Regions from separate parts of the Cytobacillus sp. QJM3NY_8 genome, predicted to be linked through region 2. Evidence: predicted binding sites of a transcription regulator. Region 2 holds the regulator's gene; each other region holds the start of a gene.

Region 1 (5,427 bases), 340 kb from region 2:
TTGGCAGCCAGTTCACCCAGGCCCTTTAGTGCTTCATCTGAACAGCTTGGTATGAATCGCGGTGTAACGACAGGATACACGCCTTGTTTGACCGTTTTGGCCAGCTCCTTTACCGCTAAAATAAACTCCTCCGTATCGGCTAACGCTGTTTTCGCATCTGCATCCCGATAATAGTCTGGATTTTGTTCAGGATCATCCATGACGACTTTACCCACTAAGCCCCTTTGCCCTTTTTCCGCACATATTTTCGCTAATAATAAACTTGCCTGTTTATGAACGGTAGCAAAGTAAAGGACCGTCGTGGTTCCATTTGCAAGCAGTGTATTCACGAGATCTTCATAAACCTTCTTGGCAAAAGCCAAATCTGCATATTTGGACTCTAATGGAAATGTGTATGTGTGGAGCCAGTCATAGAGGGGAATATCCAAAGCTGTCCCTGATTGAGCCCATTGCGGAGCATGGACATGCAAGTCCACAAAACCAGGAAGGAAATATTGCCCGTCTGCTAAGCGGTGAAAGTTCTCCTGTCCTTCATAGGCAGCCAGCAGGGATTGGTAGTCCTCATGCTCAGGATCCGCGATTTTTTCAATTATCCCATTTGAATTCACGAAAAATAAGTAATCTTTTAAAATATTTATTTTCTTAGGAGAATGACTAGAAAAAGCGGTTCCATGAAAAATATACGTATATTTACTCATATATACCTTCCTAACGTTCGTGTTTTGTGCTACTATAGTCATTGTAAAGGAAAGAGTAAACTCAGTCTAGCAGAAAAGTATTGTAAAAAATCTTGTTGTCATTTACAGGAAAGTTATTGTAAGATAATTTCAATCAAAAAATTAAATAGTTTTTTCATATAATCGTAGGGATATGGCCTACAAGTTTCTACCCGTTTACCGTAAATAAACCGACTATGAAAAGCAGGAACAGGATGGACAAAGACTCACTTGGAATTCGTCTGTTCTTTTCGTACTTCGATTTTTTAAGCTCGAGGTATATGCTTTTTTACATTTGGGAGAGAGCATATACGTTGGGCTTTTTCTATTGGTCTGTTTAAAGAAACAGTGATTATATGGATATCATAACACCAACAGGGGGTTCTAATGATGGATGCAAGGACTGAAAAACGAAAAACAAACAGCAGTAAAACGGGAAAAGAGGTTTCAGTTGGACAATCCATTTTTCTGGGGCTGCAGCAAGTATTGGCGATGGATCTTTTCATTCCGCCGATGATTCTAGCAGGATTATTGTCCTTTTCCGTTCCGGATAGTGCTCTGTTAATACAAATGACCTTTATTGCCTGCGGAATTGCCACAATCATTCAAGCAGGATTTGCTATGAAGCTTCCAGTCATGCAAGGGCCATCCTTTGTACCGCTTAGTGCACTGGCAGCCATCGGAACAACTTCTGGAATCGGTGCGATGATTGGCAGTTTGATCCCCGGAGCTTTGCTTGTTGCCTTATTGGGCTACCCGCTTAAAGTATTCAGCAAGGTCGTCAGGAAATTCATCCCTCCGATTGTAGCGGGGACAGTCATTGTCGTTGTTGGGCTTTCATTAATGCCGAGTGCGATCAATTCTATCTACTCGGCACCAGGAAACTTTGGAGAAAATATATTCGTTGCAGCTGTGACAGCGGCTGTGCTGATTTTCTGCATGTATATTGGCGAGAAGTCCCAATCGAAACTGAAATACATTAAAATCGTATCCGTTATTTTATCACTAGGTATTGGATCAATTGTTGCTTCATTCTTTGGGTTAGTCGACTTCTCATCGCTGGGTAAGTCGGCGTGGTTCCAGATGCCAAGCCTGTTTGCCTTTGGAGCTCCTGAATTTGATCTGCATGCGATTCTGATTATGGCAGCCATCTATTTTATTGTCACAATCGAAACAACTGGGACGTGGTTTACGGTTAGTAAGGTGACAGGGGAAAAACTGGATGATAAACGTTTAAATGGCGGGGCATTTGGAGAAGGGCTGGGCTGTTTTATTGGTTCCTTCTTTGGGGGAACACCGGTAACAGGCTACTCATCCAATGCCGGCATCATTGCCATCACAGGAGTGAAAAGCCGCAGGCCAATTATCGCAGGCGGTGTGATTATGATTATCCTGGGCATGATGCCAAAGCTGATGAATTTAATAGCATGCATTCCCGGGGTTGTCATCAACAGTGTGTTTGCCATTTTATGCGTAGTCATCATGATGAATGGATTCAAAGTGATTAAGGAAGTGGCCTTTACAGAACGGAATATGCTTGTGATCGGTGTGCCGATTATGCTTGCCCTGTTTGCCGTGCTAATGCCTGCTGATGTGTTAAAAGGGCTGCCTGACATTGCAACCTATTTTGTCTCATCAGGTACAGCCATCGGAGCGATTACAGCGCTGGTTCTAAATCTGGTTCTGCCGCAAAAGCTTGAAGATAGTGTAAAAACAAATGAAGTAACAGTACATGTCAATTAAAGTCGCGAAGGGAAGTGTCGCTATGCAGCAAGATCGATTATGGAATGAATGGCATCCAGTATGCAAAGCAGAGGAATTACTGGAGGATCCCAAACAGGTATTTGTCCTTGGGGAGCGTGTCGTCATTTTCCGCAATGAAAAAGGGGTTCACGCATTTAAGGATCTTTGTATCCACCGGGGGGCAGCCCTTTCCCTTGGAAAGGTGAAGAACGGAAATCTGGTCTGCGCTTATCATGCCTGGGAATACGATTGTACAGGTGCCTGTGAGAAGATTCCTGCCCTGCCGAGCGGCAGAGCCATTCCAAGTAAAGCAAGAGCAACCGTTTACCATTGTGAGGAGTATCTGGGGCTGATCTGGGTTAACTTAGGGGAAGATCCGGCGCCGCTTGTTTCCTTTCCTGAATATAGCATGGAGGGGTACCGGACTGCAATTTGCGGCCCCTATGAGGTAAAAGCAAATGCCCCAAGAATTATTGAAAATTTCCTGGATGTTTCGCATCTTATGTTTGTACATGAAGGCCTGCTTGGAGATGAGGATCATGCGGAGGTTGTCGATTATAAAGTTGAATTTGTTGATAATCGCTTAATTACTAGTAAAATCCCGGTCTATCAGCCGAACCCTGACGGACGCTCCAAAGGCGGGTATGCTGACTATGTGTATGAAATCCTCAATCCAACTACCGCCCGTTTTACAAAAACAACGGAAGGATCGGATGATGAGCTGACGATTCTGCTAGCTGTCAATCAAGAGGATCATGAGCAGGCCAAGGCATTTATGCTGTTGACCAGAAACTATGATCTGGACATGCCGGATGAGCCTTTTATTGAATTTCAGGATACGATTTTTTATCAGGATTTAGATATCGTCCAAAGTCAAAAACCAGAGCTTCTGCCGCTTGACTTACAGGCAGAGCTGCATCTTAAGTCAGACGCCCTTACTATTGCCTATCGCAAATGGCTAAATGAGCTGGGTGTGGAGAATGGCACAAATCCCATTCAGGATGAAGCACGGAAAAAAGTATTAGTGCAATAATGATCAGTGCCAGCTCCCCGCTATGCTGCAGCTTACAGGGGGGCTGGCACTTCTTATCCACTCCTTAATTGTTTAAAAAAAGTTTGAGGAAAGACTTGCGCAAAAACAAAAGCACTGATATATTTTAAATGTGAAGCATTTCACAAATAACTATATCGATATTTTTTTAGTTTAATATGTGAATTAATTCACATAGATTTAATCACCTAAATAAGATGAAATCAATAGAATATTTTTTTATGATCTCATGTGAAATATTTCACAATTAATTATTGGAGGAACTTATTATGAATTTAACATTAGGAAACAAAATTGTATTAGTAGGAAATGGCGCTGTTGGATCAAGTTATGCTTATGCCTTATTAAATCAGGGCTTATGTGATGAGTTAATCATTATTGATGTAAATGAGGAGAAAGCAAAAGGAGATGTCATGGATTTAAACCACGGCATTGCCTATGCTCCAACGGCTATGACGATTAGATATGGTTCTTATAAGGACTGTAAGGATGCCGCTCTTGTGGTGATCTGTGCAGGGGCAGCGCAAAAACCGGGAGAAACACGGCTGGATCTCGTGAATAAAAACGTTAAGATCTTCAAATCCATTGTAGAGAGCATTATGGATTCTGGATTTAATGGGATTTTCTTAGTTGCAGCAAATCCAGTCGATATCTTATCTTATGCAACCTGGAAATTCTCTGGCTTGCCTAAAGAAAGAGTCATCGGGTCTGGAACCATCCTGGACTCTGCCAGATTCCGCTATTTATTAGGGAAAGAATTTGATACGGCAGCCGTAAGTGTCCATGGGTATATTATCGGTGAACATGGCGACTCCCAATTCCCGGTATGGAGCTTTGCCAATATTGCCGGAACCCCGGTAGCTGAGAGATTAACAGAAGAAAGAAAAGAAGAAATTGCTGTCCAAGTCCGGGATGCTGCATATGAAATTATTAACGCAAAAGGTGCAACCTACTATGGAATTGCGATGGGGCTGGTCAGAATAACAAAAGCCATCTTACGAAATGAGAATGTGGTATTGCCGGTTGGAGCATTGTTAGAAGGAGAATATGGCCACAGTGATGTGTTTGTCGGGATTCCGTCACTTATCACAAGAAACGGTGTGAAAAATATTGTTGAGCTGTCATTGACAGAGGATGAAAAAAGGAAGTTTGCTAGATCTGTTCAAACCTTAAAAGACATCCAAAATTCAGCATTATGACGAGTTGACATCTTAGATCCAAAGGAGCAGATCATATGTTAGTGGAAACGTTCAATCCTTTTCATAACCTGGCTATTTCCTCCCTGGTGGCAGCTATACCGATTCTGTTATTTCTGATTTGCTTGACGGTATTGAAAATGAAGGGTATTCATGCAGCACTAGTAAACTTAGCTGTCACTTTTTTCATCGCTCTTATCATCTTTAAATTGCCATTCGGAGAAGCGGCAGGAAGTGTTATTCAAGGTGCTGCATCAGGAATTTGGCCAATTGGCTGGATTATTGTCATGGCTGTATGGCTATATAAAATTTCGGTGGCATCAGGCAAGTTTGATATTTTGCGCGGAAGCATCGCAGGAATTTCCCAGGACCAGCGCATTCAATTTCTTCTGATCGGATTTTGCTTTAATGCCTTTCTCGAAGGAGCTGCCGGCTTCGGCGTACCGATTGCCATTTGTGCCGTGCTGTTAGTGTCACTGGGCTTCAAGCCTTTACAGGCAGCCATGCTCTGTCTCATCGCAAACGGTGCTTCAGGCGCCTTTGGTGCGATTGGAATACCGGTCGGCATTGTCGATACGTTTGGGATTCCAGGGGTTACTTCCATGGATGTGTCGATCATGACAGCTCTGACACTGCCGATTATTAACTTTACCATTCCCTTTTTATTAATATGGCTCATTGACGGGATTAAAGGAATTAAGGAAGTATTCCCGGCTATCCT
Region 2 (5,427 bases):
CCGCTTTTTGATCGAGATAGGAACTGTAGTTTCCTGGGTACTTTCTTATTTGGCGGCGGGAAATCTCGTAAACCTGGGAAACGACCTTATCAAGGAAATATCGGTCATGGGATACGATTAGAATGGCACCGTTGTATCCCTGCAGGTACTGTTCGAGCCATGATAATGTTTCAATATCCAGGTGGTTGGTAGGCTCGTCCAGTATTAAGATATCAGGCTTTGTCAGCAAAAGTTTACCAAGGGCCAATCTGGTACGCTGTCCGCCGCTCAATGATGAAATTTTAGTGTCATAGCCCATTGAGCTGAAGTTGAGTCCGTGGAGAATGGAACGGATATCTGCCTCATATTGATAGCCGCCATTTTCTTTGAAATCAACCTGAAGCTTGTCGTATTCTTTTAAGATGCGTTCATAGGCATCAGAGTTATTTAGGACATCAGGGTCTGCCATTTGTTCTTCAAGGCTGCGAAGCTGTTTTTCCTGCTTCTGCAGATGACTAAAAACAGTCAGCATTTCATCCCAAATGGATAACTCTGATTCCAGGCCGGTATTTTGTGCAAGATAGCCAATTGTTACTTCCTTTGGCTTTATAATCTCACCGGAGTCATATGTCATTTGTCCGGCAATAATTTTCAAAAGGGTGGACTTTCCTGCACCATTGCGCCCTACTAGCGCAATCCTGTCCCTGGTTTGTACTTCAAGCTTTATATTGGTTAAAATGGGATCAGCGCCAAAATTTTTCGCCAGCTGATTGACTTGTAATAGTATCATGTTCTTTCACCTCGGGTATAGAGTAAGTGTAACTCATTCATATATGTTCGGCAATAAAGGAGACAGGACTATAATCCCTTCTGCAGGGCATTCAATCAAGACAAAAGGCAAATAAATATGTGAGGAACAATACAAAGCACATACAAAGTAACAGAAAAATAGTGTATGATTTTGAAGAGAGGTGTTTTGAATGGCGGATTTTACTCATTTTAATCAAGAGGGCAGGGCAAAAATGGTGGATGTCAGCGATAAACCTGAAACGGCAAGAACAGCCATTGCTCAATCAAGTATTACTCTTAATCAGGAGATATACGAAAAGATAACATCCAACTCTATGAAAAAAGGGGATGTACTCGCTGTTGCACAAACTGCAGGCATTATGGCGAGCAAGAAAACATGGGACATTATTCCGATGTGCCATCCGCTGCCGCTTAAGGGCGTGGACATTTCATTTTCATGGAAGGCGGAAGAGGAAGAGTATGTCCTGATCATTACTGCTTCTGTAAAAACGAAGGGAAATACGGGTGTGGAAATGGAAGCGTTAACAGCCGCTTCTGTCTGTGCGCTGACCGTTTATGACATGTGCAAGGCTGTAGATAAAGGAATGGTGATTGGGCCAACCTTTTTAATAGAGAAAACAGGCGGAAAAAACGGAGATTTTAAAAGAAATTAATTCATCATAAGAAATGGGGATGGACGAATGGCCAATGAACCAATTAAGATACCGCAGGCAACAGCTAAACGGCTGCCTTTATACTACCGCTTTCTAAAAAACCTTCACTCATCAGGCAAACAAAGAGTCTCTTCAGCAGAATTGAGTGAGGCGGTAAAGGTAGATTCTGCAACAATCCGCCGCGATTTTTCGTACTTTGGTGCGTTAGGAAAAAAAGGATATGGATATAATGTGAATTACCTGCTGGGCTTCTTTCGGAAGACTCTTGACCAGGATGAGCTGACTAAAGTAGCTTTGATCGGGGTAGGGAATTTAGGAACAGCCTTTCTTAACTATAATTTTCTTAAAAATAATAATACCAAAATAGAAGTAGCCTTTGATGTTGATGAGAGTAAGGTTGGCACGAAAATCGGTGATGTACCGGTCCATCATATGGATGACCTTGAAGAAGTTATTATAAATAATAATATTCAGGTGGCGATTTTAACGGTGCCGGCACCGCCTGCCCAGGCTATTACCGATCGGATGGTGAATGCGAAAATAAAAGGAATCCTTAATTTTACACCTGCGAGGCTCACTGTGCCAGCCTCGATTCGGATTCACCATATCGATCTGGCAGTAGAATTGCAGTCACTGGTTTATTTTCTGAAAAACTATCCGGAAGAAATGTAAAAAAATGAGCCTTTTGGGGGCTCATTTTTTTATTTTATTTTTCATTTTAAAATGCAGGCCAACCATCCGCAGTCCGGTGCCAAAATCGAATGTGGCAATTATAATCAGAAAATAAGTAAAGAATCCCCAGGTTTCTTCACGCTGGGTATTCTGTATGGCTATAAAAGTGAAAAGGCATCCGAGAAGGATGTAAATAAAGCCTGAAAACAAAGGTGTGCTTCTCATCAAAATCCCCCAGTAAGTTTAAAACTCTGCAAAGCATTTCCCTATGCTAGAAAAAGCTGATAAAGCTCTGCATTTTTTCCATTTCTTCTAACCATTTTTGCATATTATCCTGATTCAGCTGGATAACCGCAACAAAGGTGTTCATCGCCACATGGGCAAAAATCGGCACAATAATCCGCTTCGTTTTGACATATAAGAAAGCAAAGGTGAACCCCATTGCCGAGTACAGCAGTACATGTTCAGGCTCGAAATGGGCAAGTGCAAAAATGACTGAGCTGATCAGGGCCGATAAGAAGAAGTTGAAGCGCTTATGGAGAGAACCGAAAATAACTTTTCTAAAGACAATCTCCTCAAGTATTGGCCCAATGACCGAACTAATTAAGATAACGATTGGCGATGCTTCAATAATCCGGATAATCTGCTGCGTATTCTCAGATCCCATTTCAATCCCAATCATATTTTCAATGCTGGCAGCAGTAGCTTGAGCGATCAGGGCCAAAAATATACCCCCAACTGCCCAGCCCGCTGAGCTTGCTGCGGAAGATGCATCCCTATTCAGGCCTTTTTTCATCTCTTTTCTTAATAATAGAAGCGTAATGATCAGTGTAACCGTAAAACTGATGACAAGCCAGTAGGCTACAGCCAGGATCTGCATGTTTTCGGGGTTCTGTCCAAGGGCATCTGCAATAAATAACACAAGCGGAACGCCAAACAAACTGGACAGCTGCATGGCAATATAAGCTATTAATATAAACCAATATTCCTTCTTCAAAATGTTATACTCCTTATTCTGAGTGTTGGAAAACAAGTCCTAAAGCCATTGTACTCTTAATAAGGAGCGGGTTTCAAATATCAGCATCAAAGCAGGAAAATACTATGGGTAAAGTGAAGAGTTCCGAAGCATACTTAAGAGGTTGTCTGTGTCGAAAAATAGCGTGTATGGGCGAATGAAATTTTTTCTAAAAAATTTAAGCTTCACCCTTGCAAATAGAAATGAGATTCATTAATATAATAATTGTGTTAGCACTCATACAGAGAGAGTGCTAATAAATAAAAATATTTACATATTATTTGAGGAGGTTGTTTCACTTGTTAAAGCCACTAGGTGATCGAATTATTATCGAGCTTGTTGAAACTGAAGAAAAAACTGCAAGCGGCATCGTACTGCCGGACACTGCTAAAGAAAAGCCTCAAGAAGGTAAAGTTGTAGCTGTAGGAACTGGCCGCGTTCTTGAAAATGGTGAGCGTGTTGCCCTTGAAGTTGCTGACGGCGATCGTATCATCTTCTCAAAATATGCTGGTACTGAAGTGAAGTACGAAGGCAAAGAGTATTTAATTTTACGCGAAAATGACATTCTTGCTGTAATTGGCTAATCGCCGATCAGACGAAGATTATTAAAGAATAAAGCTAAAATTTTTGAGGAGGTTTTTATCAATGGCTAAAGAGATTAAATTTAGTGAAGAAGCTCGCCGCGCGATGCTTCGCGGTGTGGATTCCCTTGCAAATGCGGTAAAAGTAACTCTTGGACCTAAAGGACGCAACGTGGTTCTTGAGAAGAAATTCGGTTCTCCACTTATCACCAATGATGGTGTGACAATTGCGAAAGAAATCGAGCTTGAAGATGCATTCGAAAACATGGGTGCGAAGCTTGTTGCTGAAGTAGCAAGTAAAACAAATGATGTTGCCGGTGACGGTACAACAACTGCAACTGTTCTTGCTCAGGCAATGATCCGTGAAGGCCTTAAGAACGTAACTGCAGGCGCTAACCCAATGGGCATCCGCAAAGGAATCGAAAAAGCAGTTGTTACAGCTGTAGAAGAATTAAAAGCTATTTCTAAGCCAATCGAAAATAAGGAATCTATTGCTCAGGTTGCTGCAATCTCTGCTGCTGACAATGAAGTTGGCCAGCTGATCGCTGAAGCAATGGAGCGCGTTGGCAACGATGGTGTTATCACAATCGAAGAATCTAAAGGATTCACAACTGAGCTTGATGTGGTTGAAGGTATGCAATTCGACCGCGGATATGCTTCTCCATACATGGTTACAGATTCTGATAAGATGGAAGCGGTTCTTGAAAACCCTTATATCTTAATCACTGATAAGAAGATCACAAGCATCCAGGAAATCCTTCCTGTACTTGAGCAAGTTGTACAGCAAGGCAAGCCTTTATTGCTTGTAGCTGAAGATGTTGAAGGTGAAGCACTTGCTACACTAGTTGTGAATAAGCTTCGCGGAACTTTCAACGCGGTAGCAGTAAAAGCTCCTGGCTTCGGTGACCGCCGCAAAGCTATGCTTGAAGATATCGCGATCCTGACTGGCGGTGAAGTAATCACTGAAGAGTTAGGCCGTGACCTTAAGTCTGCTACAATCGACTCTTTAGGACGCGCTACTAAAGTAGTTGTTACAAAAGAAAACACTACAATCGTTGAGGGTGCTGGAGACAGCGCGCAAATCGGCGGACGTGTGAACCAGATCCGCACTCAAATGGAAGAAACAACTTCTGAATTTGACCGCGAAAAATTACAAGAGCGCCTTGCTAAACTTGCTGGTGGTGTTGCAGTTGTTAAAGTTGGTGCTGCTACTGAAACTGAATTAAAAGAGCGCAAGCTTCGCATCGAAGACGCCCTTAACTCTACACGTGCTGCTGTAGAAGAAGGCATCGTTTCCGGTGGTGGTGTTGCCCTTCTAAACGTATACAATAAAGTGGCTGCTATCCAGGCTGAAGGCGATGAAGCAACTGGTGTTAACATCGTATTGCGTGCGATGGAAGAGCCTGTACGCACAATTGCTCACAATGCCGGTCTAGAAGGTTCTATCATTGTTGACCGCTTAAAGCGCGAAGCAGTTGGAACTGGCTTCAACGCTGCTACTGGCGAGTGGGTAAACATGATCGAAGCTGGTATCGTTGACCCAACTAAAGTAACTCGTTCAGCTCTTCAAAACGCTGGATCTGTTGCAGCTATGTTCTTAACTACTGAAGCAGTAGTTGCTGACAAGCCGGAAGAAAACGCTGCTCCTGCAATGCCTGATATGGGCGGCATGGGCGGCATGGGCGGCATGATGTAATTTAAAGCGTTGAACCCAACG
Region 3 (5,427 bases), 2.3 Mb from region 2:
GTCACGCGCACCAATTTGAAGCGGAATGACAACGTTCATTAATCCAATCAAGAATGGCATTGCCATGAAAAGAATCATAATAACGCCGTGTGTTGTAAAAATTTCATTATAGTGCTGTGAATTCAGAAATTCCATTTCAGGGCGTGCTGTCTGAGCTTTCATCAGCAAGCCGTCCATCCCGCCGCGGAAAAACATCAATACTGCGGAGATGATATACATGATACCGATTTTTTTATGATCAACTGTAGTCAGCCATTCGGTCCAGAGGTATTTCCACTTTTTTAAATACGTGATGGCAGCGACTGCACCAATCATCGTTAATAAAATAGCAATCTGTGAACCTAGTATAAGGGGGTCCCCAGTAATAAAAAACTCATCCCATTTAATGCCCATGATGGCCACCTCCATGGTTTTCTTGACTATCATGGCTCTCTTCTTCACCATGACCTTCAATTACGTTTGGATTCTCATTTTTATAATTGTCATCTTCTTCGAATGTTTTACCTTGATATCCATGGCCTCTGTAGAGCTCAGGATTTGTATAAGCCTTCGAATTTGGATCAGCATGGTTAACCCATTCTAAATGAGTATTGGAATATGTCAGTCTTCCTAAATGCGTAGGCTTCAGCAGCCCTTCATACTCTTTCTCAGTCAGTTTAGGTGCTGTTTCTTTAACGTCGTCAACCCATTGGTCAAAATCTTCCTGTGTTTGAGCAAGAACCTCAAACTTCATATCCGCATAGCCGCGGCCGTTAAAGTTCGTGTTCTGTCCTTCATATGATCCAGGGTTATCAGCGACAAGATACATTTCAGTTTCCATTTTGGGCATCGTATATTTCTGTCCGCCAAGTGCAGGCACCCAGAAAGATTGCATAGTGCTGGCAGATGTCATTTTAAAGAGAACCGGCGTATCTTCAGGAATATTGACATAGTTCACTGTTTCAATGCCTTCTTCAGGATAGCTGAAGATCCATTTCCAGTCAGCAGATGTTACATGTATTGTAATAGGTTCTTTTTCTTCATAGCCCTTAGGTGTTTCTTCCAGCGCATAAAGTGTTTTTACTGTCGGGATTGTTAGGGCGATGACAATTAAAATCGGAATCCCGGTCCAAATAATTTCAAGTAGTGTACTTCCATGCTCCTCAGGGGGTTCATAATCTTTATTCTCAGGTCGTTCACGGTATTTCCAGACAATGTAGCCGAATAATCCAAACACGACTGCAACGACAAGAAGCATCCAGATCAGGGACCAGTTAATTAATTCGGTAATGCTTCTTGCAACGGGGCCCTGAGGTTCAAATACAACCATATTGCAGCCGCTTAAAACCATTAAGGGCAATAGGGCTGTTAAAGAGAGCAGCATTTTCTTCATCTGATGTTTCATCTCCTTTTGACAAAAACTATTGTTAAATAATTCACAAATAATGTGCGGGTTTTCACAAAGATGCCAAAAAAATATATAGCTGGTAAACATAAGCATCCTTAAAAACCTTTATTTAACTTAGTTATCACTGTGTAAATGATATTAACATAAGCAAATGTGAAAAGTTGTGACAAAAGTGGGAAGGAAATAAATGTAAGCTATTTGGACAGCTTATATTTTTGTTCAAATAGCATTATTACAGGGTTTTGGTCATCAAAACAACTTTTGAACAAATTTTGAACTTTAATGCGACACCCTAATTATCTTATGTTACATCCATATTCAAGCAAAAAACCACCAAATAAAATTCTCCATACAAGAATTAATTAAATGAATTCTCTCTTTGTTGAAAAATACTGAATAGTACAGTAACATGGACTAATAATAGAGAAGGACAGGGTGAGGAAATGACTGATTTAAGAAGTGATACGGTTACAAAGCCAACTGAAGAAATGAGGAAAGCTGCTTATGAAGCTGAAGTTGGGGATGACGTATACGGAGAGGATCCATCAATAAATAAATTGGAAGAGACAGCTGCTGAGGTGCTTGGTAAGGAGGCAGCTCTGTTTGTAACGAGCGGCACACAGGGAAACCAGATTGCCATCTTAACACATTGCCGTCCGGGCAATGAAATTATTCTTGAAGCAGAAAGCCATATTTTTTATTATGAAAGCGGCGCTTCATCTGCCTTTGCCGGAGTCCAGACAAGGACGCTAAATGGGATAAGAGGTGCAATGAATCCTTCAGAAGTGGAGTATGCCATTAGGGGAGAAGATCAGCATTATCCGGAAACAGGATTGATTTGTCTGGAAAATACCCATAACAGAGCTGGCGGTGCCGTAATACCTATTGATAATATGGAAGAAATATACAGAATTGCCAAAACGAATAATATTCCCGTACATATTGATGGGGCAAGACTGTTTAATGCAGCCGCAGCCTTAAACCTGCCGGCTTCTGAAATGGCCAATCATTGCGACACTGTGCAAGTATGCCTCTCTAAGGGGCTCGGAGCACCTGTTGGTTCCATTCTTGCAGGCAGCAGAGAATTTATTGCTGCAGCAAGAAAATGGCGCAAAAGATTGGGAGGGGGACTCCGCCAGGCTGGGATCATAGCAGCCCCGGGAATTGTTGCATTAACGAATATGAGAGAGCGTTTAGCCGAGGATCACGAAAATGCTCAATATCTTGCACAGCAGCTTGGACAAATCAAAGGGATTGAAATCGTAAATCAAGTAGATACAAATATCATTGTGGCTGATGTAAAAAACCTTAAAATGAACTCATCGGAATTTGTTGAAAAGTTAAAAGCTGAGGGAGTGCTTTCAGGAACTTTCGGACCTTCTTATGTGCGTTTTGTCACTCACTATGATGTTACTAAAAAGCAGCTTGAAGATGCAGTCATAGCCATACACAGAACAGCTGGTCAAATGATCTAACTGCAAATAAAAACGCATGTTTTCTGCAGCAAGCGTTTTTCCGTTTCAAATGAATCGCATATCTCAGCTTAGATGGCTCAAAAAGCACACAAATGGTTATAAGAAAATAAAAGGAAATCGGCGCATTAGCCGATTTCCTTTTTGTTGATTAAAGGTTCAAGCTGATTTTTTATATCATCAAGCAATTCATGAATGGTCACTTCATTATCTGTTTGTCCTTTATCAAGAGCGGATTCCAAAAGCTTTGCAAAATCATTAAAGTTAGTTTTCATAATAGACACCTTCAAATTGCAATGTATTTTATGACTCTATTCCCTGATAAGATTTTTTAAAACTCATTATATATTATTAATTTTCCGGCTGAGGTGTGACGAATAGTGAACAGCCATTCAATCTTGTTCTTTGTATGAATGTTTAGGTCCTAAGAAATCTGGGTAATTAATACTGATAAATTTCTCAGCTGCCCCCATACCTGTCTAATACAAAGCGAATAGTATAGCAGGAAAGAGATTATAGATTCATTCATTCATTAATTAAATCAGGAGGTCTGGTTATGAGATTGGTGCAAATGGATATTGATCAACTATTGGAAGCCACATCGGAAATTGCCGAAGAAGATCTTGGCTATATGATCAGACATGTAGAAATTGATCATTTATTAGAACGAACCCAGGATTGGTAATATATATGGAAAATCCCCGCAGTCAGGAACTGAGGGGATTTTTTATGCTGAAGACTTATTTTCTTGAACATGGTTCTTAAATCGCAAAGTTTTTTTAGAAGATATAACTACCCCCAAGGTGACAATGCCTCCGCCGATTATCTGATACAAATACAATTTTTCCTCCGTAAAACACAATGCGAAAATGATAGCGAAAATAGGGAGAAGATTCAGGAAAACCCCTGCTTTGGCTGCTCCTATTAAGGAAACTCCAAAATTCCAGGATAGAAAAGCCATAATTGAAGCCAGAAAACCAACATACAGCAAGATTCCTGCGGAAGTTAAGGTGAAGACAGGGGTTTTTTCCATCACTAGATATTCAATAAGGCTTAAAGGCACCAATAGTAAAATGCCGATAAATGTTGATGCATAAAAAGAAGTTAGCACAGGCAAAACGTTTGAATATTTTTTGCCAATTACCGAATACGATGCCCACATAATGACTGCTGCCAATACGTATAGATCTCCGGCATTTATTTTCCATGAAAGAAACATTTCAATCGATCCCTTTGAAATAATATATAAAATTCCAAAGACTGACAGGAGAATTCCTGCTGCCTGGTGGGCTAGAAGTTTTTCTCTTAAAATAAATATGGCTAGAATGGCGATAAAAAGCGGTGTAGTACTATTTACCACAGATGCATTAATTGATGTGGTGTATTGCAGCGCAAAATAAATGATTGTGTTGTAACCGGCAACACCTGTCACCGCCAATAGCAAAAGTATCCGCTTATGCTCCCAAATTATGTTCCAATCTCTTTTTAGCTTCTTGACCATAAAAGGAGTTAAAAGCAAGAATGCAATGATCCATCGCATTAGGGAAAAGAGCAGCGGCGGAAAATAATCGACACCAATTCTCCCTATAACAAAATTCCCTCCCCAAATCATGTTCGCTAAAATCAGCATTAAAAAACCATACTTTTTGTTTGTCCCATCCAGCATTTGAGAAAACCTTCTTCCTGCACTGTAATAAATTAAATTTTACCTTTACCTCCAGGAAAATTCATTAATTTCAGAAATTTTATAAAAATTAATTTGTAACTATTGGAAGATTCAACCCGTCAACTTACTTAAAAAGGGGTGTCTTTCATGAAGAAGAAATGGCTTTTTCTGGGCGGAATCACATTGATCATTATTTTATTGGCGTACTTCTCGTTTCTTAACAGGTTAAAAATTGTCAGTAACCTGGCAGAAAATAATGAAGAAGTGACAGTTTTAAAGAATAAGGTATGGGAAGTTACGTTTTCAAAAGAACTTAATCCAGATAGTGTGAACAACAGCTCCGTTTATATTTTGAATGAGGAGGGCGGAAAAGAGCAGGTTAAAGTCTCACTGGAAAATAATAATAAATCCATCGAAATTCAACCGCCTGATGAAGGATATAATCTAAATTCTCCAAACTATACATTGGTCCTTACTAAAGATATCAAAACAAAGGGCGGACAAAACCTGAATCAATCAGTAAAAACTGCTTTCAAAGTTATAGATACTCTGCCGGCAATCGGCTCAAGAAATAAATTGAACGATTACTTTTCAAAAATGCTCAATGAAGAAAGGACATTCCTTGCTGGAAGGGATATGGCAGTGAGCGAGGAGAGCAGCAGTGAAAAGAGCTCAGCAGATTCTGCAGGTGCAGACTTTTCCGCAACAAATGTTCAAGTAGCCGGTATAGATGAAGCTGATCTGATAAAAACGGATGGTACGCATATATACAAAATTACTGATAATAAAGTCCAGATTATTAAGGCCATCCCGGCTGACAAAATGAAGAAGGAATCTGAATTATCATTTAATCAGGAATTCTCTCCCTATCAGCTATTTATAGAAGGCAATCAATTAATTGT

Evidence for each region. The regulator Rex, encoded in region 2, represses fermentation and respiration genes when NADH is low (regulators of the CRP and FNR family bind a similar motif). The targets are predictions, from matches to a motif close to TTGTGAAATATTTCACAA.
Region 1: a site for Rex is predicted at 3,740-3,757, ahead of AC0VZ9_RS26555 (L-lactate dehydrogenase). Genes of this name have one in related genera too.
Region 3: a site for Rex is predicted at 1,404-1,421, ahead of qoxA (cytochrome aa3 quinol oxidase subunit II). Genes of this name have one in related genera too.

The regions. Positions count from the first base shown of each region.
Region 1 covers NZ_CM149681.1:5,228,282-5,233,708, reverse strand. The annotation lists gene guaD (guanine deaminase) at 1-698, opposite strand, end outside; purine riboswitch at 833-934, shown strand; gene AC0VZ9_RS26565 (nucleobase:cation symporter-2 family protein) at 1,104-2,459, shown strand; gene AC0VZ9_RS26560 (aromatic ring-hydroxylating dioxygenase subunit alpha) at 2,482-3,492, shown strand; gene AC0VZ9_RS26555 (L-lactate dehydrogenase) at 3,780-4,709, shown strand; gene AC0VZ9_RS26550 (L-lactate permease) at 4,745-5,427, shown strand, end outside.
Region 2 covers NZ_CM149681.1:279,328-284,754, forward strand. The annotation lists gene AC0VZ9_RS01560 (ABC-F family ATP-binding cassette domain-containing protein) at 1-769, opposite strand, end outside; gene moaC (cyclic pyranopterin monophosphate synthase MoaC) at 960-1,442, shown strand; gene AC0VZ9_RS01570 (redox-sensing transcriptional repressor Rex) at 1,470-2,114, shown strand; gene AC0VZ9_RS01575 (YdiK family protein) at 2,136-2,339, opposite strand; gene AC0VZ9_RS01580 (lysostaphin resistance A-like protein) at 2,386-3,111, opposite strand; gene groES (co-chaperone GroES) at 3,429-3,713, shown strand; gene groL (chaperonin GroEL) at 3,775-5,406, shown strand.
Region 3 covers NZ_CM149681.1:2,599,837-2,605,263, reverse strand. The annotation lists gene qoxB (cytochrome aa3 quinol oxidase subunit I) at 1-393, opposite strand, end outside; gene qoxA (cytochrome aa3 quinol oxidase subunit II) at 383-1,372, opposite strand; gene ltaE (low-specificity L-threonine aldolase) at 1,831-2,862, shown strand; gene AC0VZ9_RS13530 (YwzD family small protein) at 2,988-3,134, opposite strand; gene AC0VZ9_RS13525 (hypothetical protein) at 3,416-3,544, shown strand; gene AC0VZ9_RS13520 (DMT family transporter) at 3,587-4,525, opposite strand; gene AC0VZ9_RS13515 (beta-propeller domain-containing protein) at 4,673-5,427, shown strand, end outside.